3 regions of the Paraburkholderia gardini genome follow, and region 3 is predicted to be linked to each of the others. Evidence: predicted binding sites of a transcription regulator. Region 3 holds the regulator's gene; each other region holds the start of a gene.
What was found. The regulator FliA, encoded in region 3, starts transcription of late flagellar genes. The targets are predictions, from matches to a motif close to CTAAAGTTTNNNNNNNNNNNGCCGNTA.

Region 1 (10,785 bases), on a different contig from region 3:
CTCATCAGCATGCCGTGGACGTCGACCACGATCGAGGCGTCGACGTACAGGCGCGTGAGCAGCGGGGTCGCGAACACGCCGACGAGCGTCGACAGCGCGCTGATGGTGACGGACAGCGCGACATCGCCGCGCGCCAGATAGATCATGACGTTCGACGCCGTGCCGCTCGCCACGCTGCCGACGAGCACCATGCCCGCCGTGAGGTCGGGCGGCATGCGCAATGCCTTCGCGATGGCCCACGCGGCAAGCGGCATCACGAGGTAATGCAGCACGATGCCGGCCACGACCGGAGCCGGCCGCGTGAACACACGCTGGAAATCGGCCACTGAGAGCGTGACGCCCATGGCCAGCATGATGATCGTGAGCAGCGTGGTGACGTGCGGAGCGATGGGTGTTACGGACGTCGGCGAAAAACAGGCCGCGAACGAGACGAACACGGCCCACAGGGGGAAAAGGCGGGTAGCGCGGGCGAGCATGAAAAGATCCTGTTTGCCTGGATTGACGGTAAATACGGCGCCGCTATGTAGCGGACGCTTATTTTACCGGCCGGTTTCCAGTCGACAGGCGTTTCCAGCCATGTTTTCAGCGTTTACCGGGTAAGTCCTGGGTCGGTCGCGCTATCGGTGCCCGGCTGACCGGCCGGGATGGCGGGTACGCGTCGCAGGCTCAGGTGGTGAAAGCGCAGCGTCATCAGGAGCGCCACGCTGGCGAGGCCCGCGGCGAGGCCCCACCACAGGCCGCGCGCCCCGAGGCCAAAGTGGAACGCCAGCGTGTAGCCAGTCGGAAAGCCGATGCCCCAGTAGCCGAATGCGGCGGCGATCATCGGCACGCGGGTGTCTTTCAGGCCGCGCAGGCAGCCGGAGCCGACCGTCTGCATGCCGTCGACGATCTGGAAAATCGCCGCGACGCCAAGCAGGGACGCGGCGAGCGACACCGTCGATGCGTTCGCCGGGTCGTCGAGATGCAGATACAGACCGACGATCGCGTGCGGTGCCACGATCAGCACGGTGCCCGACAGCACCATGAAGCCGACGCCGAGCGCGATCGCCACGAACCCGGCGTGCCGGGCGGCAAGCGGTTGTCCGGCGCCCGACCAGTAGCCGACTCGCACGTTCGCTGCCTGGCCGATCGCGAGCGGCACCATGAACGCCACCGAAGCAACATTGAGCGCGATCTGGTGCGCGGCGAGCTGGGATTCGCCGAGCAGGCCGACCATCAGGCCGGTCGCGAGAAAAAGCGTCGACTCGACGCCGTAGGTGATCGCAACGGGCCAGCCGATGCCGAACAGCTCGCCCATGAGCGGCATCTCCGGACGTGTCGCCGTCACGAAATGGCGATATCTCGGACGCAGGTGGAGAAGCGCCATCAGGATGAGCGCCGTCAGCCATACCGTGATGGTCGTCGCCGCGCCCGAGCCGAGAAAGCCGAGCCTCGGCAGGCCATACGCGCCGTGAATCAGGCCGTAGTTGAGGAACGCGTTGACGCCCACGCCGCCAATCGATACCCAGAGCAGGCGCTTCGCGGCGCCGATCGCGGGCAGGAACGAGCGCATCAGGCCGATCCCGATCAGACTCGCAGGCGTGCCCCAGCGCAGCATCGCGCAGTATTCGCCGACGTTATGGGCGAGCAGCGTGGGCTCGCCGAACGCGAGCAGGATCGGACTCGCGAACGACAGCAGCGCGAACGCGGGTATCGCCAGCAGGATCGAGAGCAGGAGACCTGTCCAGTAGATGTGCGGCACGCGCTCTTCCGCCTGCGCGCCGCGCGCATGCGCGACGCTCACGCTGACGGACGTCAGCACGCCCTGCAGCAGCGTCACGACGACGAAGAACAGGTTCGCGCCGAGGCCGCCGGCCGCGAGCGCGTCGGGACCGAGCGAGCCGAGCAGGACGGTATCGGTGACACCCATCGCCATCTGCGAGAGCTGTGCGATGGCGAGCGGGGCGGCGAGGCGGGCGGTATCGGCGGCATGCCGCGATAGCGACGGTTGCGCGGCGGTTATGTGGGGCAAACCGGGTTGGGTCATGAACGAGGAACGGCGCGCGGAACGCGGTCCGCGCCGTTTTCTTCTAAAAGAGACAGCTTATTGGGAAGCTGTGCCGCTGTCGATCACGAAGCACATTTCTGGTGCAATTTCTTTCGCTAACCTTCGTGGACGGCGATCCGCGTGTCGCCCAGCAGCACCACCTGGCCCGCGCGGATCTTGCAGGTCTTGCGCGTTTCGATCTGGCCGTCGACGGTCACGGCGCCGGAAGCGACGATTACTTTCGCCGAGCCGCCGCTGTCGGCGAGGCCCGTGATCTTGAGCAGGTTGTGCAGTTCGACGTAGTCGCCGGTCAGCGTGAAATCGAGGTTGGGCATGGCGCGCGCCAGTCGGGATACGACATCGAATCATAAGCCAGAAGTCTCATGGACGCACTCTGCGTGCCTGCTTTGGCCCGCTCTGCAAGCAGATGTTATCGAGTTGTCAGGAAATGAAACGTTGAGTAACACCCGGTGTTTGCGGTCGAACTTCACTCTCCAGAGGGCAGTCTGTAGAAAAGCCTGCTGCATTTTGTAGCGAGGCTCAACAGACCGGACGCGGTGCGCATTGAATGCGGCACGCCAGATTCGACGCCCGGCCGGACAACTTGAGAGAGGAAAGCCATGACCCAGATTCGTTCGCTTCTGATCGGTACCGCCCTGACCGCCCTTGCTTCGAGCGCTGCGTTCGCGCAGACAGGCGCGCAACCGGCTCCGGGCGCGACAGCCCAGCCCCAGTCCCAGATGCAGATGCCCGCCGCGCAAGGCGCTGACATGGCGCCGGCCGCACCGGCCGCGCAGGGTGTAACGCCCGTCACGCCGGCGCCGCAACGACTGGTCGCGCCGGGTTCGGCCGATCCGCTCGTCCAGAAGCGTGATGCCAACGCGCAGGCAAACGCCGAATACCGCGCGTCGAAGAAGGCTTCGAAGGCGCAGATGAAGCAGGAACAGAAGGATGCGAAGGCGCAATACAAGCAGGACGTGCGCAACGCGAAGATCAACAAGCAGGCTGACAAGGCCGCCGCGAGCAACGAAATGAACGCGCAAATGCAGGGCACGCAGGGACAGGGCGCGGCTCCGGGAACCGATACACACCAGTAACCCGTCGGTAATCGCGTCTCTTGCCCGCGCCCATTTTCCGGGCCCCGTTTCAGCCGTTTCCCCTGCCGGGACCGTTTCATGCGGAGAATGCAGACGGCACAACAGGAGGTATCCCATGAAAACCAGCACACTCATCGCGGCGCTTGTCGCAGGTTGCCTGTCGGCCGGCATGCCGGCCGCCGCTTTCGCGCAAACCGCGCCTTCGCGTGATCCGGTATCGGAGCCTGTCACGCATGCAGACAGCAAGGCCGCGAAGGAACAGTCGAAGGCTGATAAAAAGGCGGCCGTCGCTCAGGCAAAGGCGGACAGGAAGAAGACCGATGCGCAGTCCGATGCCGACAAGGCAGCGGCCGACGCTCGCGTGAAGGACGCAAAGAAGCAGGATTAACCACGCACGCCTCTCGCGTCCCCGACCCGCGTCACGGTTTCGTCCGAGCCAACGGCGTGTCGCAACGAGCGGCCCGGAGCGCTATGCGCGTCCGGGCCGTTCCTGTCTGCGTGAGCTGAAAATCCCAAAGAAAGCGCGGATCGCTTCGGTCGCCGCCATGGAGCCCCAAACAGGGCGCTTGTCGGCACGGGTTGTATGGATATACAGTATGCGTCGCCCTCCGTCACCTTATGCTCCCGACCACTGTGCTCTCCACCGCCGATTCCCCGCCCTCCAATGCCGCCGCCTGGCTCGCGAAGCTCAACGAGGCCCAGCGCGAGGCCGTCGAATTCGGTGCGGACGATTCTGGAGAACCATCCGGCGCGCTGCTGGTGATTGCCGGCGCGGGTTCCGGCAAGACGAATACGCTGGCCCATCGCGTCGCGCACCTGGTGATGAAGGGCGCCGACCCGCGTCGCATCCTGCTGCTCACGTTTTCGCGGCGCGCCGCGCAGGAAATGATCCGGCGCGTCACGCGCATCGCGGGCGCCGCGCCCGGCGCGCGGGCGGCGTTCGCCCAGGGGCTCACCTGGTCGGGCACGTTTCACAGCGTCGGCGCGCGTCTGCTGCGCGAATACGCCGATCTCATCGGCCTGTCGCCCACCTTCACGATCAACGATCGCGAAGACTCCGCCGATCTGATGAACCTCGTGCGTCATGAACTCGGGTTGTCGGCGAAAGAGAAGCGGTTCCCGTCGAAAAACACCTGTTTTTCGATCTATTCGCGCGTCGTGAACACGAGTGCAACGCTCGCCGACGTGCTCGACACCGCGTTTCCGTGGTGTCGCGAATGGGAAGCCGAGCTGCGCGCGCTCTTTGCCGCGTACGTCGCGGCCAAGCAGACGCAGAGCGTGCTCGATTACGACGACCTTCTGCTGTACTGGTCGCACATGGCGGCGGAGCCGTCGATCGCGGCCGACCTGTCGGGGCGCTTCGATCATGTGCTTGTCGACGAATACCAGGACACCAACCGCCTGCAGGCGTCGATCCTGCTCGGCATCAAGCCGGACGGGCGCGGCCTGACGGTTGTCGGTGACGACGCGCAGTCCATCTATTCGTTTCGCGGCGCGACGGTGCGCAACATCCTCGATTTCCCGGCGCACTTCGATCCGCCGGCGAAACAGGTCACGCTCGAGCGCAACTATCGTTCGACACAGCCGATTCTTGCCGCATCGAACGCCGTCATCGATCTCGCGGCCGAGCGCTTCACGAAGAACCTGTGGACCGATCGCGCATCGGCGCAACGTCCGCGTCTTGTCACCGTCGCCGATGAAGTCGATCAGGCGCGTTATGTGGTCGAGAAAGTGCTGGAGGCGCGCGAGGACGGCATGAAGCTGAAATCGCAGGCCATCCTGTTCAGGGCCGCCCATCACAGCGCGACGCTCGAGATCGAACTGACCCGGCGCAACATTCCGTTCGTCAAGTTCGGCGGCCTCAAATTCCTCGATTCGGTCCATGTGAAGGACGTCCTCGCCGTATTGCGCTGGGCGGAAAATCCGCGCGACCGGGTGGCGGGTTTTCGCGTCGTCCAGTTAATGCCGGGCATCGGGCCGGCAACGGCCGCGCGCGTGCTCGATCAGGTCGCCGAACGCGCTGGCGCGACGCCGCCGGAAGACACGGACACAGCCGTCGGCCTGTATCGCGGTGCGCAGCACACAGCGGGCGCGCTGGCGTCGTTCACGCCGCCGGCCCGCGCGGCGCAAGACTGGCAACCGTTCGTCGAACTGATGTCGCAGTTGTGTGGGCGCCAGTCGGCCTGGCCGGCGGAGTTCGAGTTGATCCGCCGCTGGTACGAGCCGCATCTGGAGCGCAATCACGAAGATGCTTCGATCCGTCAGGGCGATCTGCTGCAGATGGAAAGCATCGCGGGCACCTATGCGTCGCGCGAGCGCTTTCTGACCGAGCTGACGCTCGATCCGCCCGACGCCACCAGCGATGAATCGGGCGTGCCGCTGATCGACGAAGACTATTTAATCCTGTCGACGATCCATTCTGCGAAAGGGCAGGAGTGGCGCAACGTGTTCGTGCTGAACGGCGTCGACGGCTGCATTCCGTCGGATCTCGCGACGGGCAACGACACCGAACTCGATGAAGAACGGCGCCTGCTCTATGTCGCGATGACGCGTGCAAAGGAGGACCTGCATATCGTCGTGCCGCAGCGCTTCTACGTGCACAACCAGACGCAACTCGGCGACCGTCACGTGTGGGCGCAGCGTACGCGGTTCATTCCGGCGCATCTGCTGCCGCTCTTCGACGCGCACGCATGGCCGCATGTGCCGGTGCCCGCCGCGCCGACGGCCGCCGGGCTTGCGGCAGCGGCCCACGCGAAGATCGAGATCGCGGCGAAGCTGAGAAAGATGTGGGATTGAGCGATGCGCCCAGCGCCGCGGGCGTGTGATCGACGCGGGCCTGCAGCGGCGCAGTGACGGCTCAGCGGCGGCTCAGTTACGGGCGCTCCGACCGCGGTCACGCTTAGCGCGACTGCCGTTGCTGGGTGCGCGGCGGCGGGGTGAAGATATTGCGCAGCCACGCGGCGAGCCGCGTGAACATGTCGTACGGTTCTTCGACGAAGATATCCGGCTTCAGGAGGCGCAGGTATTCCATGATCTGCTGCGCTTCCTGCTTCTGGAACGAGCCGTGCGAAATGCCGAGCCGCAGCAGTCCGCGCAGTTCGCCCAGCTTTTCACGCGCCATGCTGCCGACGCTCGTTTCGCAGCCGATCTTCGCTTCGTACACGCGCTGGCGCAGCGATTCCGCGAGCCGCCACGCGGGCGTCTGCATTATCTCTTCGAGCGCCTGGATGTCCTGCGCCGCCGACTTGATCTGCGCGGCGAGCGGATCGACCAGCGTCGGGTCGCCCTGTGCTTCGGTGACGATGGCCGCCGCCCAGTCGCGGCACTGCTTCGCCAGCTCTTCGGGCGTCCATTCGGAGCGCGCCGCGAAGCCGAAGCCGAACTCGTTCGCCTGACGCATCAGGATCGCGACGACGTCGGGGAATTCCTTGTCGAGTGTGCGCTTGGCCCATGCGTACTGGCCGCCCTGCAACATGCGCTGCACCGCGTGCTCCGTCAGCGGGACCATATTGTCCAGCAGCTTGGCGCGCAGAAAATCCTCGAACGAAGGCGTCGCGAACTGCGGATCGAGCTTCAGCGATACGCGCAGAAACGCGTCGAAATCCTTGCGCAATGACGCAATGGTTTCGTCTTTCAGTGAAAGGGTGATGTGACCCATAGCTTTCTGTCCCGAGTGGTCGTCCCGCGCTGCGTCTGTCTGGCGTCGCCGGCGGCCCGCCGATGGGCGATCCGCCAGACACATTGCGCGGCTGGTCCCTGTTTTCTGGCGAAACCGGCGATCGCGCCGGTCCGGCAAGGGGACGTCGACTGTTTATCGGCGGACGTCGCCAAAACTTGAGCCGGATTGATGGAGGAAGGCCACGAGACAAGGCGGGGCGGTCTGGCCCCGGTGCGCAGGTGGGCTCCGGGCGAGTGCTGTGGAACTGGCGTTATAAAAGCGATGCGGGCTGGCGGGAAGAGCCAGCCCGCGCCCGGCCGTGGAAACTGCCCGCGCCGCCGGCGCTACCTCAGCACGACGCCTTGCCACAAAAAGAAGACGGCCAGCCCGACAGCGATCGTCAGGAGCGGCCGGCGCGTGAGCGCGCTCACCAGGACGGCAGCCAGTGCGCCGACCAGTTGCGGATTGCGCCATGTCAGTTCCGCGCCGCCGCCATGAGGCGACACCGCCATCGGCACGATGATGGCGGTCAGGACGGTGACCGGCACGAACCCGAGCGCGGTGCGCACGAGCGGCGGAAACACCAGCCGGTCGCCGACGATGAAAACCGTCGTGCGAATGAGCCAGGTGATCAGCGCCATGCCGAGAATGACCAGGACGTAGCTCATTGCGAGGCCTCCGCGGTGCGTCGGCGCGCGCGCTGCATTTCCGGCCGCGACAGCGCCACGCCGATCGCGACACCCGCGATCACGGCGCCGAGCAGACCGAGCTTGTACGGCCAGCCCTGCCAGAAAAAGGCGAGCGCGCCCGCGGTCGCGGCCGCGGCGATGTAGCGGAACGCGATGAGCTGCGGCACGACGATCGCGATGAACGTCGCGACCATCGCGAAATCGAGCCCGAGGGACTGCAGGCCGGGAAACGCCGCGCCGAACAGCAGGCCCGCGAGCGTCCAGATTTGCCAGTTGACGTACATCGAGACGCCGGAGCCCAGGAAATGCCATGGGCCGATCTCGCCTGGCGCGTGACGCCGGTAGTGCGTCCACGCGACGGCGAACACTTCGTCGGTGAGCAGGCCGCCGAGCACGACGCGCCAGCGCAGCGGCAGGTGCGCGACGTACGGTGCGAGCGTCGCGCTGTAGAGGACGTGGCGCAGGTTCACGACGAACGTCGTCGCCCACAGCACGATGAAGCTCGCATTGCCCGCCATGAGACCGACCGCGATGAACTGCGCCGACCCGGCGAACACGGCGAGCGACATCAGCTGCCCATGCCACAGGTGCAGCGGCCCCGATGTGACGAGCGTGCCGAAAATGACGCCGAACGGCGCGGCGCCGACCATCATGGGGATCGTGTCGCGGGCCCCCGCGACGAATTCACTGAAATGGCTGGACTGGCTCAATCTGACTTCTCCTTTGAACACGGAGCGTAGTCGTCCTGGGCGAAATGGGCTTGTACGTTCTTGCTACGGGTGGCGTTCCGGGTTCCAGGCCGCGTTGAGCAAGGGGGCAGGCGTGCCGGACGCCATCCGGGCCACTTATGCCGACTGCCAGCGCCCCGGCGGCACGCCGAACATGCGCCGGAAATGGCGTGTGAAATGGCTCTGGTCGGCGAAGCCGCTGGCGGCGGCGACGTCCGCGACCGAGGCACCCGCCCGCAGGGGTCCCAGCGCGCGTTGCAGGCGGATCTGGTTGCGCCACGCGTGGGGCGGCATGCCCGTCGCCTGCGCGAAGAGCCGCGCGGCGTGAAAGGGCGACAACCCGACGGCGCCCGCCAGATCCGACAGTTGCACCGGCGCCGCAAGGTCGGCGCCCAGTTGTGCCTGCATCCTCGCGACGCGCGGATCGTTCGCCGCGATTCTTTGCGTTTCGGGCTGCGTGCTGCCGTAGCGGGCGAGCAGCGTCGACAATGCGTCGATCATCGCGGTTTCGGCCGCGAGCAGGTCGTCGCCGGCTTCCATCAGTTGATGCGCGTGCCGCAGGCGGTACGCGAGATCGCGATCGCGAATCACGCCTGGATCGAACCACGGCAACGGTTGCGGCCTGCCGGCGAGGTCGTCGGCGATTCTCTGGAGGAAGTCGACCGGCGCGTACATCACGCGGTAGCGCCAGCCCGCATCGACGGCCCGGGAGCCAGTGTGCAGCTCGCCAGGATTGATGACCGGCACGCTGCCGGCCTCGGCGACATGGGTCGACCCGCGATAACGGTAGGTTTCCGCGCCCGCTTCGATCACCGGAATCGCGTACGCGTCGTGCCAGTGCGGCGTGAACGCCTGATCGTAATACTCGGCCGTGAGCATCTCCGCACCGGGGATGAGCGGCGTGCGCCAGTAGCGGGGGGAATCGCGAAAGCGGGTGGAAGAACCGGTCGAAGTCATGAGCAAAGTCCAGCTGGACCCATCAGTCTAGCGCGAGCGTCCATTCGATGGGCCGACTTGTTACTTCACCGGAATTGTCGTGCCGGCCGGCATCGGTACGGCTGTGACGCTGTTTTTCGCGCTGCCCGTGGCGACGCGGTCGCTGTACGTCAGATACACGAGCGTATTGCGCTTCGGATCGACGACCCGCACCACATGCAGCGTCTTGAAGACCAGCGACATGCGTTCGGAAAACACGTCCGACTGCTGCCTGAGCGGCCCGTTGAAGTGGATCGCGCCGACCTGCCGGCAGGCAATCGACGCCTCGGTCGGATCTTCCGCGATGCCAAGCGTCCCCTTGATGCCGCCCGTGCGCGCCCGCGACACGTAGCAGGTGATGCCGGCCACGTCCGGATCGTCATACGCCTCGACCACCACGCGATCGGAGCCCGTCAGATGGAAGTTCGTATTGACGCTCCCGACTTCCTCGCTGTGCGCGAGCGGCGCGACCCCGGCCAGCCATGCCGCTGACACGGCCATGAACGACGCCCGCAACAATGTATGTGTCATCGCAATTCCATCAGAAAACCGCCATCGTATACCGGCAGGTCGGCGTGCGGACGAGGTTTGACAGCGCCTTGCGTCCCTTTTATATTTGATGGTCAGACCAACTTTACCAATAACGACAGGTGTGTGAATTCCGCATCGCCGTCGCACGACGTCCCCTATAACCCGTCTGGTTTACCCATGAAAGTCGCGCTGTTCATCCCCTGTTTCATCGATGCGTTCTACCCGGAAGTCGGCATTGCGACGCTCGAACTGCTAGAGCGTTTCGGCATCGACGTCGACTATCCGCAGGACCAGACCTGCTGCGGCCAGCCCATGGGCAACAGCGGCGCGCAGGTCGACGCGGCCGGCACCGAGCGCGTGTTCGCCCGCAATTTCGCGGGCTACGACTACATCGTCGGACCGTCGGCGAGCTGCACTCACCACGTGCGCGAGCATTTCACCGCCATCGAGCAGACTGGCGAAGTCTCGAAGGTGCGGGCCAGTGCCTGGGAGCTTGTCGAGTTCCTGCATGACGTAGTCGGCGTGCGGGAATTTCCGTGGGCGGAGTTTCCGCACCGCGTCGGGTTGCACAACAGTTGCAGCGCGTTGCGGCATCTGCATCAGGGATCGGTTTCGGAGATCGCCGGCATGCCGTTCTCGAAATCGCGCACGCTGCTGCAGGGCGTGAAGGGCATCGAGTTCGTGAGCCCCGCGCGACCCGACGAATGCTGCGGTTTCGGCGGCACGTTCTCGGTGACCGAAGAGGCCGTCTCGGTCCGCATGGGGCAGGACAAGGTGCGCGATCATCTGGATGCGGGCGCGCAGTACATCGTGTCGGGCGACATGTCGTGTCTGATGCATCAACAGGGCTGCGCCGAGCGGATGAAGGCGGACGCCCGCTTCATCCATATCGCGCAGGTGCTGAACGGAGCACGCGAATGAAGCGTATCGATCACGCGAAAGCGGCCGGCGAATTCATCGCGAAAGCGGATCACGTCGCGTTTCACGACAAACGGTTGTGGGATTTGCGCCAGAAGCGCGATGCGCAGGCGCACGGCATCGCCGAATGGGAGACGATGCGCGAACTCGCCTCGGGCATCAA
Region 2 (9,195 bases), on a different contig from region 3:
GCCGCTGTTCACCCCGCCCACTGCCGCGCCGCCGATCTCACGGATCGACAGCGCGCTGAGATCGATACCGGCCGCCGCGAGGCGCTGGCGAAACAGCTCACCCTGCGCGGCAAGACGCGCGGCGCCGTTCGGGCTCGCCTGAACCCGCACCATCAGTTGCGTGCCGTTCAACGTCAGATCGGCATCGATGGTGCCAAGCGAAGGCAGCGACAGCGTGAGTCGCGTGCGCCACGGATACGGCTCGTCGCCTTCCGCGCCGCCGCCGCTGCGTTGCCATTCGTCGCCGTCCTGTTCGATAGTCCAGTCGAGCCGCGCGCCCGGCCATGCCTCGCCGGTCCAGCGAAACTGCCCGGTCGCCAGCAGATCGAGTTGCTGGCGCACGAGTGGAATCGTCGCGGGATGAATCGATGCGGCGAGTTGCTGCGATGTAGTGGCTGAATTCGCGCTGGACGCCGCGTCGCCCGGCGACGTATGCAGCAGCGAGCGCAGCGACTGCGAGGAATCCGGGAACGCGTCGTCGGCGGCGAGTTCGAGCGCGACAAAGCGGGCCGCCTGCATCTGCGAAGCGTCGGGCCCGCCGCGTGACGTGGCCGCGCTGCCGTTCGGGTTCAGCGTGGCGGCCGTCGCGCGGGCCTGGGCGGCGGCGCCAGACGCCCACGGCTGCGCTGCAGCATTGGCGTCCGTGCTCCAGTCGAGCGGAAGCTGGGCGGCCGCGTCGGCGAGCCGGTTCTGCGGTTCGCCGGCAAGCGACGCGGGCGTGCGCTGCCCCGAGAGCCACTGCGCAAGATGCGATTCGTAGAAAAGACCGCTTTCGGCGACCGTGCGCTGAAGCGCCGCGACGAGCGCGGCAACCGGCAACGGTGATGCGACCACGCTCGCCGCGGCTGCGCCCGTCGCGGCGGCGGCGCCTGTATTCGCCGCGGCCCCGCCGGCCGCAGCCGATCCCGAGCCCGTCGCTGCCGGCGTATCGAACAGCGGCAAGAGCATGCCTTCGATGGCGACGTCGATCGCGGGCGCGGCGGCCCACACCGGCATCTGGCCGACGACAGCGGGTGTCGCGTCGCCGCCCGAGCGGGCGATCGCGTCGAGCGTGAGGGCGACAGCGGATAGCGCGGTCTGCGCGGAAGCTTGAGGAGTAGCGGGTGCGGCGGGCAACGCGCCGCCAGGCGTAACCGGTGTCTCGACGGTAAGCGCGGAGGCGCCCGTCTGCGATGTGGCGGCGTCGGCCCGCGAGCCGATCGAAAGGAGGCTGTCGACGCGGCTTGCCAGCAGCGAAGCCACAGCCGTGTCGATTCCGTTCATGCCGGTTCCTCTCGCGCGCCCCTGGCGCGTGGTCATCGGCGGCCATGCGCCCCGACGACGGTACGGGTCGATAAAAGCGCGCTCAGCGCGCCTGGTAAAGTTCCTTCAGCACGCTGGCCGGGCAGGTCGCGGCGAACAGCGCCGACAGTTTTGCCATGCGCGGGTTCGCGAGATCGCGGATCGTGGCGTCGTCGGCGAGGATGCGGCGGATCAGCTCGAATTTACGCGAGCGCTCAGCATCGTCGAGCTTCACGCCTTCTTCTGCGTGCTTCAGCCCGTCAACAAGCCGACGATATTCTTCCTGCAACACCACGAGGTCATTCCAGAGCGCGTGGCGCGCCGCCGTCAACATCCGGTTGGAAATCGCTGCGATCGCCTCGTAGCGGGCGAAATATTCTGCGTTCGATGTCATCTCATGCTTTCAGCGGACGACTGTGTCGCCATCCGCGCGATCTCCGGGGCAATCCCGATCCAGGCTTCTTCGAGCGTGGCCAGCAAGCCGTCGACTTCGACGAGCATGGCTTCGCTCTGCTTGATATTCGCGTCGAGTAAACGTCGCGCCATGTACGTGTACAGCCCGTCGAGCCGCTCCGCGATTTCGCCGCCGGCTTCCAGATTGAGCGACTGCTGCAATCCGCTGCCGATGATCTCGATCGCCTTGCCGATCGCCTCCCCACGCGCCGCGACATTGCCCTGCTGCAGGTGCATGCGGGCCTGCGCGATTGCCTGGCGCGCCCCCTGGTACAGCATGACGATCAGGCGGTGCGGGCTCGCGCCCATCACCCCCGTTTCGACGCCGACACGCGCATAGGCATTGGCTCCAGCCTGTCCTGGGGAAAACATCGGCGCTCCTCCTGTGTGATGCAGATTGCGGATAGCTGGCGGATTGTCACGAAGCGTCGCCGCCCGCAATCCGTCATCCCTGTAACCGGGTTATCGGATTACACGCGTAAAGCTTTAGCCCACAGGGGACCGGGAGATGGCTCAAACAGCGGTTTGCATGATGTCGTTGTAGGCCGAAACCAGCTTGTTACGGACCTGCAGGCCGAACTGGAAGCCCAGATTGGCTTTTTGCATGTCGACCATCACATCGTTCAGCGAAACGTTCGGCGCACCGATTTCGAAGGCATGCGCCTCGCTGATCGAGCTCTGCTGGTCGCTGCTGATCTTGTCGATCGACGCCTTCAGCGCCGCGGCGAAGTTACCGGGCGTGGCCGCGCCGGACCCGGAAGCAGCCGGGGCGGTGCCACCGGCTGCCTGCGCGGCCATCGACTGCATCTGCTGTAGCGCCGACAAAAGTGGGCTCACGGGCAATGTCATGTTCTCTCCAGAAGAAGGAAAACCGGCGTGCCTGGGCGTGCCGATCTGGAATGAAGCATAGCAGCGGCCCTTTTGCCACAGACGCGAAAGTAGGGGGGAAACCCGGCTCTATTCGGCCAATCAGGTTGCATGCCGGTGGGGATAATCCCTAACGTGAAAGTGTCTGCCCCTGCGCCCGTCAAGCCCGACGCGGCGGGCCGGAGCAGGACTCAAGGCATCCCGGAGATACCCGACGCATGGATTCGTCAGCCAACTCTTTGATCAACCCCGACGCCCGCATGGGCCTCGCTGGCGCACAGGCCGGAGCCGGCGGCGCGGGCCAGGCAGGCGCCGCGGACCTCGGTGGCGGTCTGGGCGGCAATTTTTCGCAGCGCCTGCCGTTCCCGACCTCGCTCTCGCAGATGCGCGGCAATCCGCGCGCGCCGCTGATCTTCGCGGTCGCGCTGCTGATCGCCATCGTCGCGGGCCTCGTGATGTGGTCGCAGGCGCCGGACTACAAGGTGCTCTACAGCAATCTGTCCGACCGCGATGGCGGCGCGATCATCAACGCGCTCCAGACGGCGAACATCCCCTACAAGTTCAGCGAAACCGGCGGCGCGATCCTCGTGCCGGCCGAGCAGGTCCACGAAATGCGCCTGCGCCTCGCCTCGCAGGGCCTGCCGAAGGGCGGCTCGGTGGGCTTCGAACTGATGGACAACCAGAAATTCGGCATCAGCCAGTTCGCCGAACAGGTCAATTACCAGCGCGCCCTTGAAGGCGAGCTTGAGCAGACCATCGAATCGATCTCGTCGGTGAAGTCTTCACGGGTGCATCTGGCGATTCCGAAACCTTCCGTGTTCGTGCGCGATCACGAGGCGCCATCGGCTTCGGTGCTCGTCAACCTGTATCCGGGTCGCATGCTCGACGAAGGCCAGGTCGTGGCGATCACGCATATGGTGTCGTCGGCGGTGCCGGACCTGCCGGTGCGCAACGTGACGATTGTCGACCAGGACGGCAACCTGCTCACGCAGCCCGCCTCCGGCACCGGCCTCGACGCGACGCAGCTCAAGTACGTCCAGCAGATCGAGCGCAACACGCAGCAGCGCATCGACGCGATCCTCGCGCCGCTGTTCGGCTCCGGCAACGCGCATTCGCAGGTCAGCGCCGACGTCGACTTCTCGAAGGTCGAACAGACCTCCGAGAACTACGGCCCGAACGGCAACCCGCAGCAGGCCGCCGTGCGCAGCCAGCAGTCGAGCACGGCGACGGAAATGACCCAGAGCGGCGCGTCGGGCGTGCCGGGGGCGCTGTCGAACCAGCCGCCGCAGCCGGCGTCCGCGCCGATCACCGCGAGCGCGAACGCCGCAAGCGGCGTGACGACGACACCGATCAGCGATCACAAGGACACCACGACCAACTACGAGCTCGACAAGACCGTGCGCCACTACGAGCAGCCGATGGGCAGCGTGAAGCGCCTGTCGGTGGCGGTGGTGGTCAACTATCTGCGCAGCGTCGACGCGAAGGGCCACGTCACGATGCAGCCGCTAACCGCCGACAGGCTCGATCAGGTGAACCAGCTGGTGAAGGACGCGATGGGTTACGACGCGAAGCGCGGCGACTCGGTGAACGTCGTGAACAGCGCGTTCCTGACGGAAATCGATCCGAACGCGAACCTGCCGTGGTGGCGTACGCCGGATATGATCGCGCTCGCGAAGCAGATCGCGACGTACGCAGGAATCGGTCTGGTGGCACTCGTGCTGTACTTCATGATGGTGCGTCCGGCGCTGCGCCGCGCGTTCCCACCGCCGGAGCCGGTCGTCGCCTCTCTGCCCTCGCAGGACGAGCCGATGCTGCTCGACGGCCTGCCGGTGCAGGAAAAGACCGTCGTGACCGAAGAGGACGAGGAATCCAGCATGCTCACGTCCGAACACGAGAAACGCAGATATGAACGCCACCTGGATTACGCTCGCAACATCGCGCGCCAGGACCCGAAAATCGTAGCAACCGTTGTCAAGAGCTGGGTGTCCGATGAGCGCTGAAGGCGTAGTGAAGAGCGCCCTCCTGCTGATGTCGATCGGCGAGGAAGAGGCTGCGCAGGTGTTCAGGTTCCTCGGACCGCGCGAGGTGCAAAAGATTGGCGTCGCGATGGCGTCGCTGAAAAACATCACGCGCGAACAGATCGACGAGGTGCTGCAGGAGTTCGCCAAAGAAGCAGAACAGCACACCGCGCTGTCGCTCGATTCGAGCGAGTACATCCGCTCGGTGCTGACCAAGGCGCTCGGCGACGACAAGGCCGGCGCGATCATCGACCGGATCCTGCAGGGCAGCGACACGAGCGGTATCGAAGGCCTCAAATGGATGGATTCGTCCGCCGTGGCCGAACTCATCAAGAACGAGCATCCGCAGATCATCGCGACGATCCTCGTCCACCTGGACCGCGATCAGGCGTCGGAAATCGTCGCGTGCTTCACGGAGCGCCTGCGCAACGACGTGCTGCTGCGGATCGCGACGCTCGACGGCATCCAGCCGACCGCGCTGCGCGAACTCGACGACGTGCTGACGGGCCTGCTCTCGGGCAGCGACAACCTGAAGCGCAGCCCGATGGGCGGCATCCGCACGGCGGCGGAAATTCTCAACTTCATGTCGGCCAACCACGAGGAAGGCGTGCTGGAAAACGTGCGCCAGTACGACGCGGAGCTCGCGGAGAAGATCATCGACCAGATGTTCGTCTTCGAAAACCTGCTCGACCTCGAAGACCGCGCGATCCAGCTGCTGCTCAAGGAAGTCGAGTCCGAATCGCTCATCATCTCGCTCAAGGGCGCGCCGCCCGCGCTGCGCCAGAAGTTCCTGTCGAACATGTCGCAACGTGCCGCGGAACTGCTCGCGGAAGACCTCGATGCACGCGGTCCGGTGCGCGTCTCGGACGTCGAAACGCAGCAGCGCCGCATCCTGCAGGTCGTGCGCAACCTGGCGGAAAGCGGTCAGATCGTGATCGGCGGCAAGGCGGAAGATGCTTATGTCTGATCAGGATCCCATGCGCAAGGAAAGCCTCTCGGCCTACCAGCGCTGGGAGATGGCCTCGTTCGACCCGGTGCCGGAACCGGAACCGGTCGACGACGGCGCCTTCGAAGCCGAACTGCAGCGCCTGCGCGACGCCGCCCATGCACACGGCGTCGCATCGGGCCATGTCGCCGGCCAGGCGCTCGGCTATCAGGCCGGCTACGAACAGGGCTATGCGCAGGGTCTCGAACAGGGCCGCGTCGAATCGCACGCGGAAGCCGTGCGCCTCACGGCAATCGCCGACACGTTCAACGCCGCCCTCGCCGGCGCGCGCGGCGAAATCGCCGATACCCTCGTCGCGCTTGCGCTCGACATCGCGCAGCAAGTCGTGCGCCAGCACGTGCAACACGACCCGGCCGCGCTGATCGCCGCCGCCCGCGAAGTGCTGGCGATGGAACCCGCGCTCGTCGGCGCGCCGAGCCTGATCGTGAGCCCGGCGGATCTGCCGGTGGTCGAGGCGTATCTGCTCGAGGAACTTCAGACGCGCGGCTGGACCGTGCGCACCGATCCTTCGGTGGAACGCGGCGGCTGCCGTGCGCACGCGAACACGGGCGAAGTCGATGCCGGTATCGGCACCCGCTGGGAACGCGTCGCGGCGGCGTTGGGCAAGGTCAGCACATGGTAAAGCCGACGCTCGCCGAGATCGAATCCAGCGATCTGACGGAGCTCGAACGCGAGCTCGCGCTGGCGTCGTTCGGCGCGCCCGAATCGAAACGCGCCGCGGTGACTGCGCCCGCTGCGGGCGCCAGGACCGCGGCGAGCCGCGCTCCGCGTGCCGCCGCTCCGGCCGCGCCCGCGTTCGTGCCGGACCCGGCGCTTGCGGAGAACCCGCATTTCCAGGCCTGGCGCGCCCAGCTCGACAGCCTGCGCGCCCGCAACGCGATCGCGCGACCGCTGCGCGCCTGCGGTCGTCTTACCCGCGCCGCCGGTCTCGTGCTCGAAGCAGTCGGATTGCGCCTGTCGGTGGGTTCGGAAGTGATGATCGAGCTGCCTGCCGGCAGCCCGATCGCGTTCGCCGAAGCGGAAGTTGTCGGTTTTGCCGCCGACAAGCTGTTCCTGATGCCGACCACCGAAGTCCACGGCCTGTTGCCTGGCGCGCGCGTCTATCCGCTCGAAAGCGCGCCGATCGCCGATCCGATGGCGGGCGCGAAGCGTCTGCCGGTCGGCTGGGAGCTGCTCGGGCGGGTCGTCGATGCGTCGGGCCGTCCGCTCGACAGTCTCGGCCCGCTTGGCGCGGCGAACGACGCGCCGCTGTCCGCGCCGTCGATCAACCCGCTGAATCGCGAGCCGATTCACAAGGTGCTGGACGTCGGCGTGCGCGCGATCAATGCGCTCCTGACCGTCGGACGCGGCCAGCGCATGGGGCTCTTCGCCGGCTCGGGCGTCGGTAAATCGGTGCTGCTCGGCCAGATGGCGCGCTACACGAGCGCCGAAGTGATCGTGATCGGCCTGATCGGCGAACGCGGCCGCGAAGTGAAGGAATTCATCGAACAGATTCTCGGCGACGAAGGGCGCGCGCGTTCCGTCGTCGTCGCCGCGCCGGCCGACGTTTCGCCGCTGCTGCGGATGCAGGGCGCCGCCTACGCGACCTCGCTCGCCGAATATTTCCGCGATCAGGGCAAGCACGTGCTGCTGCTGATGGATTCGCTCACCCGTTACGCGATGGCGCAGCGCGAGATCGCGCTGGCGGTCGGCGAACCGCCGGCGACCAAGGGTTATCCGCCTTCGGTGTTCGCGAAGCTGCCGTCGCTCGTCGAGCGCACCGGCAACGGCCCGGAAGGCGGCGGTTCGATTACCGCGTTCTATACCGTGCTGACCGAAGGCGACGACCAGCAGGACCCGATCGCCGATTCCGCGCGCGCGATTCTCGACGGCCACATCGTGCTGTCGCGCCAGCTCGCCGAGTCCGGCCACTATCCGGCGATCGATATCGAAGCGTCGATCAGCCGCGCGATGACCGCGCTGATCGACGACGCGCATCTCGATCGCACCCGTCTTTTCAAGCAGATGCTTTCGCGCTACCAGCGCAACCGCGATCTGATCAACGTCGGCGCTTATTCGAGCGGGCGCGACCAGGTCCTCGACCGGGCCATCGCGCTGTATCCGCGCATGGAAGCGTTTCTGCAACAGGGTTATCGCGAAAGCGCCGGCTTCGAGCCGAGTCTTGCGATGCTCGACGCACTGTTCGAATAGGGAGAACGTCGATGTCGAAACATTTTCCGATCAAGACGCTGATTGGTCTCGCGCAGGACGACGTCGACGCCGCCGCGCAACGGCTTGGCCGCGTGCAGCGCGAACGCGGCGAGGTCGAGGCGCAGCTCGACTCACTCGTGCAGTATCGCGACGAATATCACCGTCGTTTCACAGCGACGGCGCAATCTGGCATGCCTGCCGGCAACATGCGCAATTTTCAGGCGTTCATCGACACGCTCGACGCCGCGATCGCGCAGCAGCGCGGGCTGCTCGCCACCGCGACCGCACGCGTCGAGGCGGCGAAGCCCGACTGGCAGCGCCAGAAGCAGAAACTCGGTTCCTACGAAGTCCTGAAGGCGCGCGGCGACGCCGCCGAGGCAACGCAGAGCGCGCGCCGCGAACAACGCGACGCCGACGAACACGCAGCACGCATTCTCCGGATGCGCGTGGAAGGCGCCTGACGCCCACGCACCCTGACTGACACGAACACACGGGATCACGCATGACGTCACTCTCACTCCTCAATTCGTTGATCGGCGCGACCACTGGCGCGGCATCGGGCGGATCGTCGTCCGCGTCGGGCGGCAGCACGCCGCCGTTCTCGCAGACGCTGCAGCAGAGCATCGACTCGCAGAACAGCGCGGCGAAGGCGCCGGTCAGCCAGCCGTCATCGCAATCGTCCCAGTCATCGCAATCGTCGTCATCGTCGGGTTCGACGACGGCTTCGGCGGGTTCGTCATCGTCCGCATCGTCTTCGACGTCGGGCGTGCATGACACGTCGACGCCGGCGAATGCATCGAAGGACAGCAGCACGAGCGCGACCGACGGCAAGCAGGACACGGACAGCACGACGAAGGCCGACGCCTCTTCGACGGACCACCAGACCACGGCGGCCAGCGGGAAGGGCAAGCCCACCGGCGCGGGCACGAAGTCGCACCAGCACGCGGGCGCATCGGACACACCGGCAACGGCCGCCGCCCTGGCGGCAGCAGCCGCTGCGGCAGCGGCGGACGCGCAGGCACAGGCGAGCGCCGCGATGGACGCAGCGGCGTCGAAAGCTGCGGATGCGCTTCCGGCCGACGGCACTGCTGCGACGACGACTGCTGCTGCGAGCACGCTGGCGTCGAGCGTGACGACCATTGGCAAGAAGCTCGCATCGCTCGATCCCAAGTCCGTGCAGGACGCATTGCAGGCGGCGCTTTCCGCGCTGGCCAACGGTCAGGGTGCGATTGCCGCGCCGGCCACGAAGACGGGCGCGGGCGCGGCTGGCACGGGTTCGGCCACCGACGCCGATGCTGGCACGCGTGGCGTGGGCAAGGGTCTGGCGGCGGGGGCATCGTT
Region 3 (10,785 bases):
ATCGCAACAACATCGACCGGTTCGCCAACGCAGCCCACGCGGATGGTGCGATTGTCATTCCCGGCGCGGGCGAGGCGCCGGCTCCGGGCATGATGCGCGTCAGCATGCAGCCTGCCGAACGCCAGGTGACGCCGGTGATCATCGCGCCCTCGCAACCGGCCGTGCGCATGGCCGAGCCGGTGCGGCCGGTCGCGGCGAACCCGCCCGCCAGCGATGCCGCGGCACAATTCGACACGCTCGCATCGCGCGGCGAGCCGCCGCAACTGGGCACCAGTGCCGGCAACACGACGCGCGCGATGGGCGCTCATGCAGCGGCGCGCAGCGTACCCGCTTCGCAACCGACAGTGCTGTCCGCTGCGCTGCAGACCGTCGCTGCACAGCCCACGCAGGCGGCGACTCAGGCCGTACAAGCCGCGCCACCCGTTCCCGCCGGCCAGCAGGACGGCGAAGCGGTCCGCCGCGCCGCGCTCGCGTTCCTGCAGCAGCAGGTCGTCGGCCTGCCGGGCAAGGTCGAGATCACGATTGCGCCGGTGTTTCCGCGCGGGCTCGCCGCCTGCGCGACGTTCGAGCCGTTCATGCCGACCGGCACGCGCCTCTGGGGCCGCACGACTGTCGGTGTGCGCTGTGCTGGCGAGCGTCCGTGGACGATGTACATGCAGGCGCGCATTACCGTGCACGCCACCTATTACGTGGCCTCGCGCCCGATGAATCCCGGCGAGACGCTTTCCGCCGCCGACCTCGTCGCCCGTGAAGGCGATCTGACGATGTTGCCGCAATCGATCGTGACCGATCCGTCGCAGGCCATCGGCTCGGCCACCACGATGCGTGTGTCCGCCGGCCTGCCGCTGCGCCTGGACATGCTGAAGAGCGCGTCGTCGGTGACGATCGGCCAGACCGTGAAAGTGGTCGCGCAAGGGCAGGGTTTTGCGATTTCGGCGGAAGGCAGCGCGATGAACAACGCAGCGCCCGGCCAGTCGGTGCGGGTGAAGACGGCCAGTGGCCAGGTGATCCAGGGAATTGTGAAGAACGGTGGCACCGTCGAGATCCAGCTCTAGTTTTCTGGGGCGGGATGACGGAACACCGGGGCGCCGCGAGCACTGTGCGCACAGGAAGAAGACCGGAAGCGGGCGGTATCGATTGAGCTAAAGTTTCGATTCGTGAATGCCGTTATTAGACTCAAATCGTTCAGGAAGCCAATCGTGAAAGTCGATTCCACATCCAATTCAGGTCTGCCGACGTTGAAAGACGCCGCGCAGCGTGCGCAGCAAGGCGGCGACGCCGCTCCGGCGAGCGCGGGCGCAACGGCCGCCGGTGCAGCAGCCAGCAGCAGTGCGGCAGGCAGCGCGTCGGGCGACGCGAGCGTCAGCCTGTCGGGACTGGCCGCGCATCTGCACAGCCTCGCCTCCACTGGCTCGGCCGACATCGATACGGCAAGCGTCGAATCGATCCGTCAGGCGATCAAGGACGGTTCGCTGAAGATCGATACCGGCAAGATTGCTGATGGCGTGCTGGAAACGGCACGCAACCTGTTGCAGAAGAAGAGCCCGTCGACCGGCAACTGATTGACGCACCGGTGCATGGTGCGCCTCGTGCCGGGCGGCATTTGTCAAACTGGGTCCGCATGCAACGCGCGGGCCAGCGTGTCTAGCGAGTTGTGATGAAAGACGCCCTGCTTTCTACTGTCATCGACGAATATTCGACCGTCGAAGCCTTTGCCTCGGTTCTCGCCCTGGAAGAAAAGGCGCTCACTGCCGTTGAGCCGCTCGAAACGCTCCCGCCGATCGTCGAAAAGAAAACCGAACTGGTCGGCAAACTCTCCACGCTGGAACAATTGCGCGATGCGCAACTGGCTGAGCTCGGCTATCCGGCCGGCTGGCCGGGGATGGAGCTGGCCGCGGACGGCGATGCGCGACTGGCCGCGCAATGGTCGCTGCTGCAAAAAGCCGCCGAACGCGCGCGCCGCTCGAACACCCTGAACGGTTCGCTGATTCGCACGCGGATGGACTACAACCAGCGCGCGCTCGAAGCGCTCAACGTCGCGGTCACCACCGAACGCGTCGGGTTCTACGGCCCGGACGGACGGATTCCGGCGAATAACGGGCTTTAAGCCCGGTCACGCGGACCGTTTCGCTTCCTGAATCCCTGACACAAAAAGCAACGCGGCGCCTGGTGCGCCGCGTTGCTTTTTCTGCGATGGGTGGAGATATCGCGAAACCGGCTGATATCAGCCCGCCTCCGCTCCCGCCCACGCCATTTCCCGCAACCGCGTGCGCAGCCGCGCAACCGCCTGGCTGTGCAACTGGCACACGCGCGATTCGCTGACTTCCATCACCGCGCCAATCTCCCGCAGGTTCAGCCCGCGCTCGTAATACAGCGACATCAGCAGCTTCTCGCGTTCCGGCAGGCGGTCGATCGCTTCGACCAGCGCCGAGCGCAGACTGTCGTCGAGCAGCGCCGACAGCGGGTCCGAATGGTCGACGCAGTAACGGTCGAGAAACGGCTCATCGTCGGCGGAACGGTCGAAATCTTCGTAGTAGATCAGCTGGCTGCCATGCAGGTCCTGCAGCATCGACTGATATTCGTCGAGTGGCATTTTCAGGTGATCGGCGATCTCGGTCTCGCTCGCCGAGCGGCCCAGATGCTGTTCCACCTTGTGCACCGCCGTTTCCACCTCGCGTGAAGTGCGGCGCAGGCTGCGCGGCAGCCAGTCGTTGCTGCGCAGCTCGTCGAGCATCGCGCCGCGAATCCGCTGGCTTGCGTACGTTTCGAACTGCGCGCCCTGATCTTCCTTGTACCGGCTCGCCGCATCCAGCAGGCCGATCATGCCGGCCTGGATCAGGTCGTCGAGATCCACGCTCGCCGGCATCTTGGCGACGAGCTGCAGGCCGAGGCGCCGCACCAGCGGTGCGTATTTTGCCAGGACGTCGGCCTGGGAGATCTTTCCCTGAGCGTTGTACATCGTGCTCCCCTTGTCTCCGCGCTTCGCCTCTCAGGCGTGCTGCGCAGACGGTTGGTCGGCGTGTTTCGCCGCTGTTACTGTCGCGGAAGCCACCCCGGGCGTCCGTGACGACATCGCTGGCCGCATCGGCCAGTACTGCAGTTCTCCGGCGACCTGCCGGAAGTCGCGCGCAGCCGGTGTCGACGGAAACGCATCGACGACGCAGCGCGACAACTCCACGGCCCGCGTCATGCGCGGGTCAGCGGTCACACATCCTGCTTCTTCCAGCGCGACAGTCAGATACCGCCCCGCGACGCCCGCCAGATTTTCAAACGCACTGTGCGCATCCGCCGCGCTCTGGACGCGATTCACCAGCACGCGGAACTGCGGGATCGCGTGCGCGAAATGCAGACGCTTCATGCACGCATACGCGTCGGTGATCGCCTGGGCGTCGATGCGCGTGACGATCAGCACGTCGTTGGCCTGCATCGCGAGCGACGACAGCGCCCCGTCGTGGTCGAGTTCCGCGTCGATCAGCACGATGTCAGCCGGTCCGGCGAGCAGCAGCGCCAGCTGTTCCGGCGTGCAGCCCTCGCGATTGCCGCGCGAAGCGACGAGTACGCCAAAGCCAAGCTCGTGGCGGCCGACGGCCTGCGCGAGCGCCATCTCGCCGCGCACGACCGCCGTGAAGTTGCCCGCGCCGCGCACGCCGCCGAGCATGCCGTTCACCGAGTTCTTGCCAAAACGCTCGTCGATCACCAGCACGTCGCGGCCAAGCTCCGCGAGCGCGGCCGCGAGATTCACCACCGCGGTCGTGCAACCGACGCCGGACGAGCCGCCCGTAACAGCGACCACGCGCGAACCGGACCGGTTGAGCAGACGACGCAAGCCTTCCGCCTGATCGAGCACGAACTTATCCAAAGCGAACCTCGTGCAGATCGGCCGTCGAACGCGCCGACAGTGCCGAGAGCAGCGCGGGGATATCGTCGTCCTGCGGCACGAACGGCGAGCCGTCGCGCGGAATGCAGAACGCACTTTTGATCAGGAATTTCTTCGTCGCGACGTAGAGGTTCTCCGGCACCTTCTGGCCGGTCGACACGTAGTGCACCGGCAGCTTGTAGCGAATCACCGTGTCGAGCACGCTGCCGAGATTCGTCGCTTCATCGAGCTTCGTGAGGATGCAGCCGGCGAGCGCCTGGTTATCCGGCGACTTCTGGTAGGCCTGCACCACTTCGTTGAGTGTGTCGCCGTGGCTCGTTGCGTTCAGCAGCAGCAAACGTTGCACCGGCTGGCCCGTGCCGCACAGCATCGCGATCTGGTCCGACACCGAGCGGTCGCGCTGGCTCATGCCGATCGTGTCGATCAGCACGATGTGCTTGTTGCGCAGTTCGCTCAGCGCGAGTTGCAGGTCCGCGCCGTCTTTCACCGCATGTACCGAGACGCCGAGGATCTTGCCGAAAATGCGCAGTTGCTCGTGGCCGCCGATCCGGTAGCTGTCGGTCGTCAGCAGCGCCACCTTGCTTGCGCCGAAGCGCATCACGCAGCGCGCCGCGAGCTTCGCCGTCGTGGTCGTCTTGCCGACGCCCGTCGGCCCCGTCAGCGCGAACACGCCGCCGCGCTCCATCAGCGCGTCTTCGTTTTCGATCACGGGCAGGTTCGCCCCGAGCACCGAATGCACCCATTCCATGCCCGCGTCCATGTTTTCGACCGCCGGCAGGTTCTCGACCATCATCTTCACGAGCTGCGCCGAGAAACCGGCTGCGAACAGATGCCGGGTCAGCGCGGCATGCGTCGGGCTGCGACGCTGACGGTCGGCCCACAAGAGGCCGGTGAACTGCTCTTCCATCATGCCGCGCAGCGATGCGAGCTCGCTCATCACGGTTTCGTTGACGATCTGCTCCATGCGCGCCTTGATGCCGTCGGTCACGGCCGCTGCCGCGCCCGGAGACAGACCGGCAAGCGAGTTCACGCCGCCCTTCGCGGCGGCTTTCGCCGGTGCGGCGCGCGGCGCGGCGCGGCGTGCCGCGAGGTCGGCGGCTTCGCGCGCCCAGTCGGGCGTGCCCGGATCGTCGATTGCGGCCAGCGTGTCGACCGGCGCGCCCAGACCGCGCGCCATCGCGGTGGCCGGCGTCATCACCGACTTCGCGGTGTGCGCGACATCCGTCGCCGCGATGCGGCGCGCGTGATCGATCAGCCAGGGGTTCGTTTCGACCATCGTGCGCGGACGGCCCGGCGCCTCGGCGATTGCCGGCAGCGGCGTCATGACCGACGGTGGCGTCGGCATGTCCGGACGTGCGTCGATGCGGTTTTCCGGGCGGCCTGAAGCGCGACTGCCGGCGCGCGTGTCCGGACGGCTTTCGAGCCGCGCTTCGGAACGGATCTCGATGCGTGCGTCATCGGTCGTGCGGGTGCTGGACGTGGTGCCGCCGGCGTTGCCTGCCAGCGTGCTGCTGTCGTTCGATCCGGTTTCGCCGGCCGGCGTCGCCGCGCGCTCCGTGCCGGCTTCCGGACTCGCGCCGAACACCGAGGAAAAGACATCCGGCATGGCGCTCGCGTATGGATTCACGGCCATCGACGGCATCGCCGAAGACGGGTACGAAGCCGGCGCGCCGCCAAAGCCGGTGCTCATCGTGGTGTTGCTGCCCGTGCCGGAACCGGGGTTCGCGCCAGAATATCCCGCGCCGCCATTCAGTCCGGTGCCGAAGTTGCCGTTACCACTATTGCCAGCGCCGAACGACACTCCGGAACCGAAGTCATCGGCGGCTTGCTGCGCGGGAGAAATCGCGGCGAGATCGCGATCGGCGAGTGCGACGATTTCGACCGTGCCGTCTTCGATCGTACGGTTCGACAGGACGACTGCATCGGAGCCCAGTGCTTCACGAACGAGACGCAGCGCGTCACGACTCGTTGCGCCGACAAATTTACGAATGTTCAAGCTTGACTCCCGATGAGCGTCACGGACCGGCAACATACCGCTTCCCATTGAGACGGATTATTGCGAATTAAGTCCACCGCCCATCGGTGGATAAAGACCGGGAAAGGCGGGCAATTCGCGCATTAGGCACGCGCCGCGCACGGCGCCCGCGCGCCGATATCCGCGCGAAAGGCAACGGGAGTGGGGTATGAAGCGGTGCGCGGGCCGCTGGTTCGACGCCAGCGGCGAAGCAAAACGGCCGGCCTTACGCGCCAATCACATTGGCAACGCGCACGTGCCGCGTATCGGGCACTTCCGCGTAGGACAGCACTTTCAGTTGCGGCAGGCTGCGGCGCAGGAAGCGCGCGAGCATCGCACGCAGCGCATGCTGCACGAGCAGCACGGGCGCGAGACCCAGATGTTGCTGGCGCTGCATCGCCTTCTGCACTTCGGTCAGGAGCGTATTCGCGAGGCCCGGTTCGAGGCCCGGATTCGCGCCGGTCGAGAGCGCCTGTGACAACACCCGTTCGAGATTCGGGTCGAGGCCCATCACCTGCATGTCGCCGGTGCCCGGGAACCACTGCTGCGTGATCGCGCGACCGAGCGCGAGACGCACCGCCGCCGTGAGGTCGTGCGCATCCGTGATCTTCGGCGCGTGTTCGGCGAGCGATTCGAGAATCGTGCGCAAATCGCGGATCGGCACGCCTTCTTCCAGCAGGTTCTGCAACACCTTTTGCAGCGTCGTGAGCGACAGGATCTTCGGCACCAGATCGTCGACGAGCGAAGGCGTGTCCTTCTGCATCCGCTCGATAAGCGACTGCACTTCCTGACGGCCGAGCAGTTCCGACGCATACGTGACGACCAGGTGATTCAGGTGCGTCGCGACAACCGTGCTCGAATCGACCACCGTGTAGCCATACACCTGTGCCTGTTCGCGCAGGTTCGTATCGATCCAGACAGCCGGCAGGCCGAAGGCCGGGTCTTGTGTGGGCGAGCCCGGCAACGCGGCCGTCACCTGCCCTGGATTGATCGCGAGCCACTGGCCCGGATACGCTTCGCCGACGCCCACTTCGACGCCCTTCAGCGCGATCCGGTAGCCGTTCGGCCGCAGTTCCAGGTTGTCGCGAATGTGGATGACCGGCGGCAGGAAGCCGATTTCCTGGGCGAATTTCTTGCGGATGCTCTTGATCCGCTTGAGCAGTTCGCCGTCGGAGTTCTTGTCGACCAGCGGAATCAGCCGGTAGCCGACTTCCAGACCGAGCGTGTCGATCATCGTCACGTCGTCCCAGCTGGCTTCGGTTGCTTCGGTGGACGTGAGCGCGGCCGGCACGACGTCGACGAGCGCCGCGGCGGCCTTGCTTTGCGACGCGCGCTTTTTCATCGTGCGGCCAAGCTGGATCAGCCCGCCGCCGAGCAGCAGGAACGCGAAGTGCGGCATGCCCGGAATCAGGCCCATCAGCACGAGGATCGCGCCGGTGATGACCAGCACGCGCGGATTCGTGAAAAGCTGGCCGGTCAGCTGCGTGCCGATGTCTTCGTTGGTCGCGACGCGCGAGACGATCACACCGGCTGCCGTCGAAATCACGAGCGAGGGAATCTGCGCGACGAGGCCGTCACCGATCGTCAGCAGCGTGTAGACCTTGCCGGCCGCCGCGAAGTCCATGTTGTGCTGGACCACGCCGACGATCAGCCCGCCGATGATGTTGATCACCATGATCAGCAGGCCGGCGATCGCATCGCCGCGCACGAACTTGCTCGCGCCGTCCATCGAGCCGTAGAACTCGGCTTCCTGGGAGATTTCCAGGCGGCGCTTGCGCGCCTGTTCTTCGTTGATCAGGCCGGCGTTCAGGTCGGCGTCGATCGCCATCTGCTTGCCGGGCATCGCGTCGAGCGTGAAGCGCGCGGACACTTCCGCGATCCGCCCCGCGCCCTTCGTGATCACCATGAAGTTGATCACCATCAGGATGACGAAGACGACGATACCGACCGCGAAGTTGCCGCCCACGAGGAAGTGACCGAACGACTCGATCACCTGGCCGGCCGCGTCCGGTCCTTTGTGACCTTCGAGCAGCACGACCCGCGTGGACGCCACGTTCAGCGAGAGCCGCAACAGCGTGGAGAACAGCAGCACGCTCGGGAACGCCGCGAAATCGAGCGGCTTCATCGTGTACATGGCGACGAGCAGCACCATCACCGAAAGCGCGATGTTGAACGTGAACAGCAGGTCCAGCAGGAAGGGCGGCAACGGCAGGATCATCATGCCGAGGATCATGACGATCAGCACTGGACCCGCGAGCGCGCGCAGGTTGGTGCCGCTCAATGCGTCCGGCCGTCGCGAAAGGAACCCGATGCGTGCGTTCATGCTGAGGCTCCCTTGCCTTCGTTTTCATCGCCGAGTGCGTCGGCGGCTTCCTGCATGGCTTCGTCGTCGGGGACGCCGCCCTTGTCGAGTTCGGCGGGCACGTCGAACTCCGTCGGCGCGACCGGCTTTTCGCCGCCTTCGTCCCTGAACCGTTTGAGCTGGTAGACCCACGCCAGCACTTCGGCGACCGCGCCGTAGAGCGGGCCCGGAATTTCACGGTTCAGCTCGACGTTGTGATACAGCGCCCGTGCAAGCGGCGGCGCTTCGAGCAGCGGCACGTTGTTTTCGACGGCCAGTTCGCGGATGCGCGCCGCCACGAGATTCACGCCCTTGGCGACGACCTTCGGCGCGCGCATCTCGCCGTCCGTGTACTTCAACGCAACGGCGAAGTGGGTCGGGTTGGTCACGACGACGTCCGCCTTCGGCACTTCCCCCATCATCCGGCGCCGCGCGATCGCGCGCTGCTGCTGGCGGATGCGGCCCTTCACGTGCGGATCGCCTTCGTTTTCGCGGTGCTCGCGTTTCACTTCGTCCTTCGTCATGCGCAACTTCTTGTGGTACGACCAGAGCTGATACGGCACGTCGAGCGCGGCGACGAGCGCCATGCCGGCCACGGTCATGCCGCAGCAGACGCCGATCAGATGAACCGCGTTGGCGAACGCCTCGTGCATCGGCTGCATGGCGAGCGCGAGGATTTCATCGCGACGATTCAGGATCGCCGTCGTGCCGATGATGCCGACCACCAGCGTCTTCGCGAACGACAGGCCAAGCTGGATCGGGCCGTTGATCGAAAACATGCGGCCCAGACCCGCGATCGGGTCGAGCCGGCTGAACTTCGGCTCCCAGGATTTCGTCGAGATCAGCCAGCCGCCGAGCGCGAGCGGCGCGAGCAGCGCGGCGACGCCCGTCAGCGCGAGAACCGGAAACAGCACGGAAAGACCTTCGCGACCCACGACGCCCGCGCCGATCAGCATGCTGCGCGTTTCGAAGACGGTCGCGTGGTCGAACGTGAAGGCCGCGCGCAGCATGTTCTGCGTGTGCTCGCCGATCGAACCGGACATCGCCCACGTGCCGAAAAAGCCCGCCGACAGCAGCGCGAAGGTCGAAAGCTCCCGGGAACGCGCAACCTGCCCCTCTTCCCGCGCCTTTTCAATGCGCCGGGGAGTGGCTGATTCGGTTTTTTCGAGGTCGCTATCCTCTGCCAACGCGCTCTCCAGATGATCGGGGCACCCTGCCCTTTTTCAGTGAGAGCGATTATTCCCGCAGAAGTCGAGCGACCATCGGCGGATAAAGCCGGGGAAAGGGGGGTATTTCGGGGGATGAAACGCGCGCCCGGCTCAGGCGGCGCCGGTGCATCGGTGTGACCAGGAGGTCGGGGCGGCGCCGCGTCAGGCGGAACCGCCCCGCCCGGTCAGAACGCGATGAATGGCGCCGGGCCGCCCGTCGAGCTCAGATCCATGCCGAAGTACACATAGCGGCCGAAGAAAAACGGCAGGCCGAGATCGACCCAGCCGGCCCTGATGCCCTCGCCGGCCAGGTCGTTGAACGCGAAGTTGGTGCCGCCCGAGACGAGCGTCGCCGCGCTGACGACGTTCATGTTGACGTTCGCGCTCGCGCTGCCGGTGCCCTTCACCGTGAAGGGCCGCGTCTGCGCGCTCGGCGGGCAGTAGAAGCCCGGCTCGTTGCTGCCGCAGGCGGCGAGCGTCGAATCGTCGAAGAAATAGCCGTTCGAGCCCGTATCGAACAGCGCGGTCGCGGGATTGCCATTGAACGTACTGCCGGTCAGGTCGCCAGCGGAGTCGGACAGGAAGGTCTGCGCGGCCGTCAGCGTGTTGTTCGACTGCGTGTTGATGCCGAACACGAGCGTGCCCTGCGCCGAAGCCGCGCCGGTATTCGACACCGGCGGCAATTGCACGATCACCCCGTTGTTGTCGCCGCTGAATTTCGGCACCGGGTTGGCGACCTGCACGGCCGTAGTCGCAATCGTGGGCGTGCATGTGTTGCCGGTGCACCCGTAATAATTGCTGGAGGTCGGGTCCAGACACGTCGTACCGCAATCGTTCTGCATCACGCCGATGCCGAGGATGCCGTTCACGCGCAGGTCGTCGACGGTGTTTTCCGGCACGCCGGTACACGACGCGGGCACGGAGGCCGCCGCCAGATCGCCGATGATCTGGACCGGCAGACTGGCCGCCCGCTTCTGGCCGAGGGTCACGTCGGCGGTGCGCACGGAGCCCCACGTGAAACCGTCGGCGAAAGACGCACATTCAGCCAGGTGCTGCGAGCCGTTGACTGTCGTGACGGGCAACGCGGAACCAAGCGTCGCATTGAGCGCCGTACTCACGATTCGCAGCCCGTACGAGCCCGTATCGAGCTGCACGTGATCGACGATCTGGCAGTTCGCCGTGCCCGGCGCGCAGATTTGCACGCTCACGGTGGGGATGTTGATGACGTTCTTCAGCCCTTTATCGACGGTAATCGCGACAGTGTTCGCGGCGCCCACCGCGACCGGCTGCTGCGTCGGGCCGGCCGGCAGCGAACTGATGCCGTTGCCCGCGTTGTTGCTGCCAC

Region 1: the regulator FliA is predicted to act here: its motif matches at 6,936-6,962, upstream of LPA37_RS07850 (DUF4088 family protein).
Region 2: the regulator FliA is predicted to act here: its motif matches at 2,237-2,263, upstream of fliS (flagellar export chaperone FliS).

What each region holds. Positions count from the first base shown of each region.
Region 1 is NZ_CAJQZB010000007.1:123,277-134,061, reverse strand. It holds gene panS (ketopantoate/pantoate/pantothenate transporter PanS) at 1-476, opposite strand, end outside; gene LPA37_RS07875 (MATE family efflux transporter) at 590-2,026, opposite strand; gene LPA37_RS07870 (RNA-binding S4 domain-containing protein) at 2,143-2,361, opposite strand; gene LPA37_RS07865 (hypothetical protein) at 2,647-3,123, shown strand; gene LPA37_RS07860 (hypothetical protein) at 3,239-3,511, shown strand; gene LPA37_RS07855 (ATP-dependent helicase) at 3,742-5,919, shown strand; gene LPA37_RS07850 (DUF4088 family protein) at 6,023-6,781, opposite strand; gene LPA37_RS07845 (AzlD domain-containing protein) at 7,126-7,449, opposite strand; gene LPA37_RS07840 (AzlC family ABC transporter permease) at 7,446-8,123, opposite strand; gene LPA37_RS07835 (AraC family transcriptional regulator) at 8,316-9,155, opposite strand; gene LPA37_RS07830 (CreA family protein) at 9,216-9,704, opposite strand; gene LPA37_RS07825 ((Fe-S)-binding protein) at 9,882-10,625, shown strand; gene LPA37_RS07820 (lactate utilization protein B) at 10,622-10,785, shown strand, end outside.
Region 2 is NZ_CAJQZB010000045.1:871-10,065, reverse strand. It holds gene fliK (flagellar hook-length control protein FliK) at 1-1,302, opposite strand, end outside; gene LPA37_RS24305 (flagellar protein FliT) at 1,385-1,714, opposite strand; gene fliS (flagellar export chaperone FliS) at 1,711-2,145, opposite strand; gene fliE (flagellar hook-basal body complex protein FliE) at 2,287-2,622, opposite strand; gene fliF (flagellar basal-body MS-ring/collar protein FliF) at 2,859-4,640, shown strand; gene fliG (flagellar motor switch protein FliG) at 4,630-5,625, shown strand; gene fliH (flagellar assembly protein FliH) at 5,612-6,286, shown strand; gene fliI (flagellar protein export ATPase FliI) at 6,280-7,854, shown strand; gene fliJ (flagellar export protein FliJ) at 7,866-8,315, shown strand; gene LPA37_RS24265 (flagellar hook-length control protein FliK) at 8,357-9,195, shown strand, end outside.
Region 3 is NZ_CAJQZB010000041.1:20,606-31,390, reverse strand. It holds gene flgA (flagellar basal body P-ring formation chaperone FlgA) at 1-1,055, shown strand, start outside; gene flgM (flagellar biosynthesis anti-sigma factor FlgM) at 1,200-1,562, shown strand; gene LPA37_RS23305 (flagella synthesis protein FlgN) at 1,658-2,107, shown strand; gene LPA37_RS23300 (RNA polymerase sigma factor FliA) at 2,225-2,959, opposite strand; gene LPA37_RS23295 (MinD/ParA family ATP-binding protein) at 2,990-3,859, opposite strand; gene flhF (flagellar biosynthesis protein FlhF) at 3,852-5,873, opposite strand; gene flhA (flagellar biosynthesis protein FlhA) at 6,118-8,214, opposite strand; gene flhB (flagellar biosynthesis protein FlhB) at 8,211-9,419, opposite strand; gene LPA37_RS23275 (DUF3443 domain-containing protein) at 9,626-10,785, opposite strand, start outside.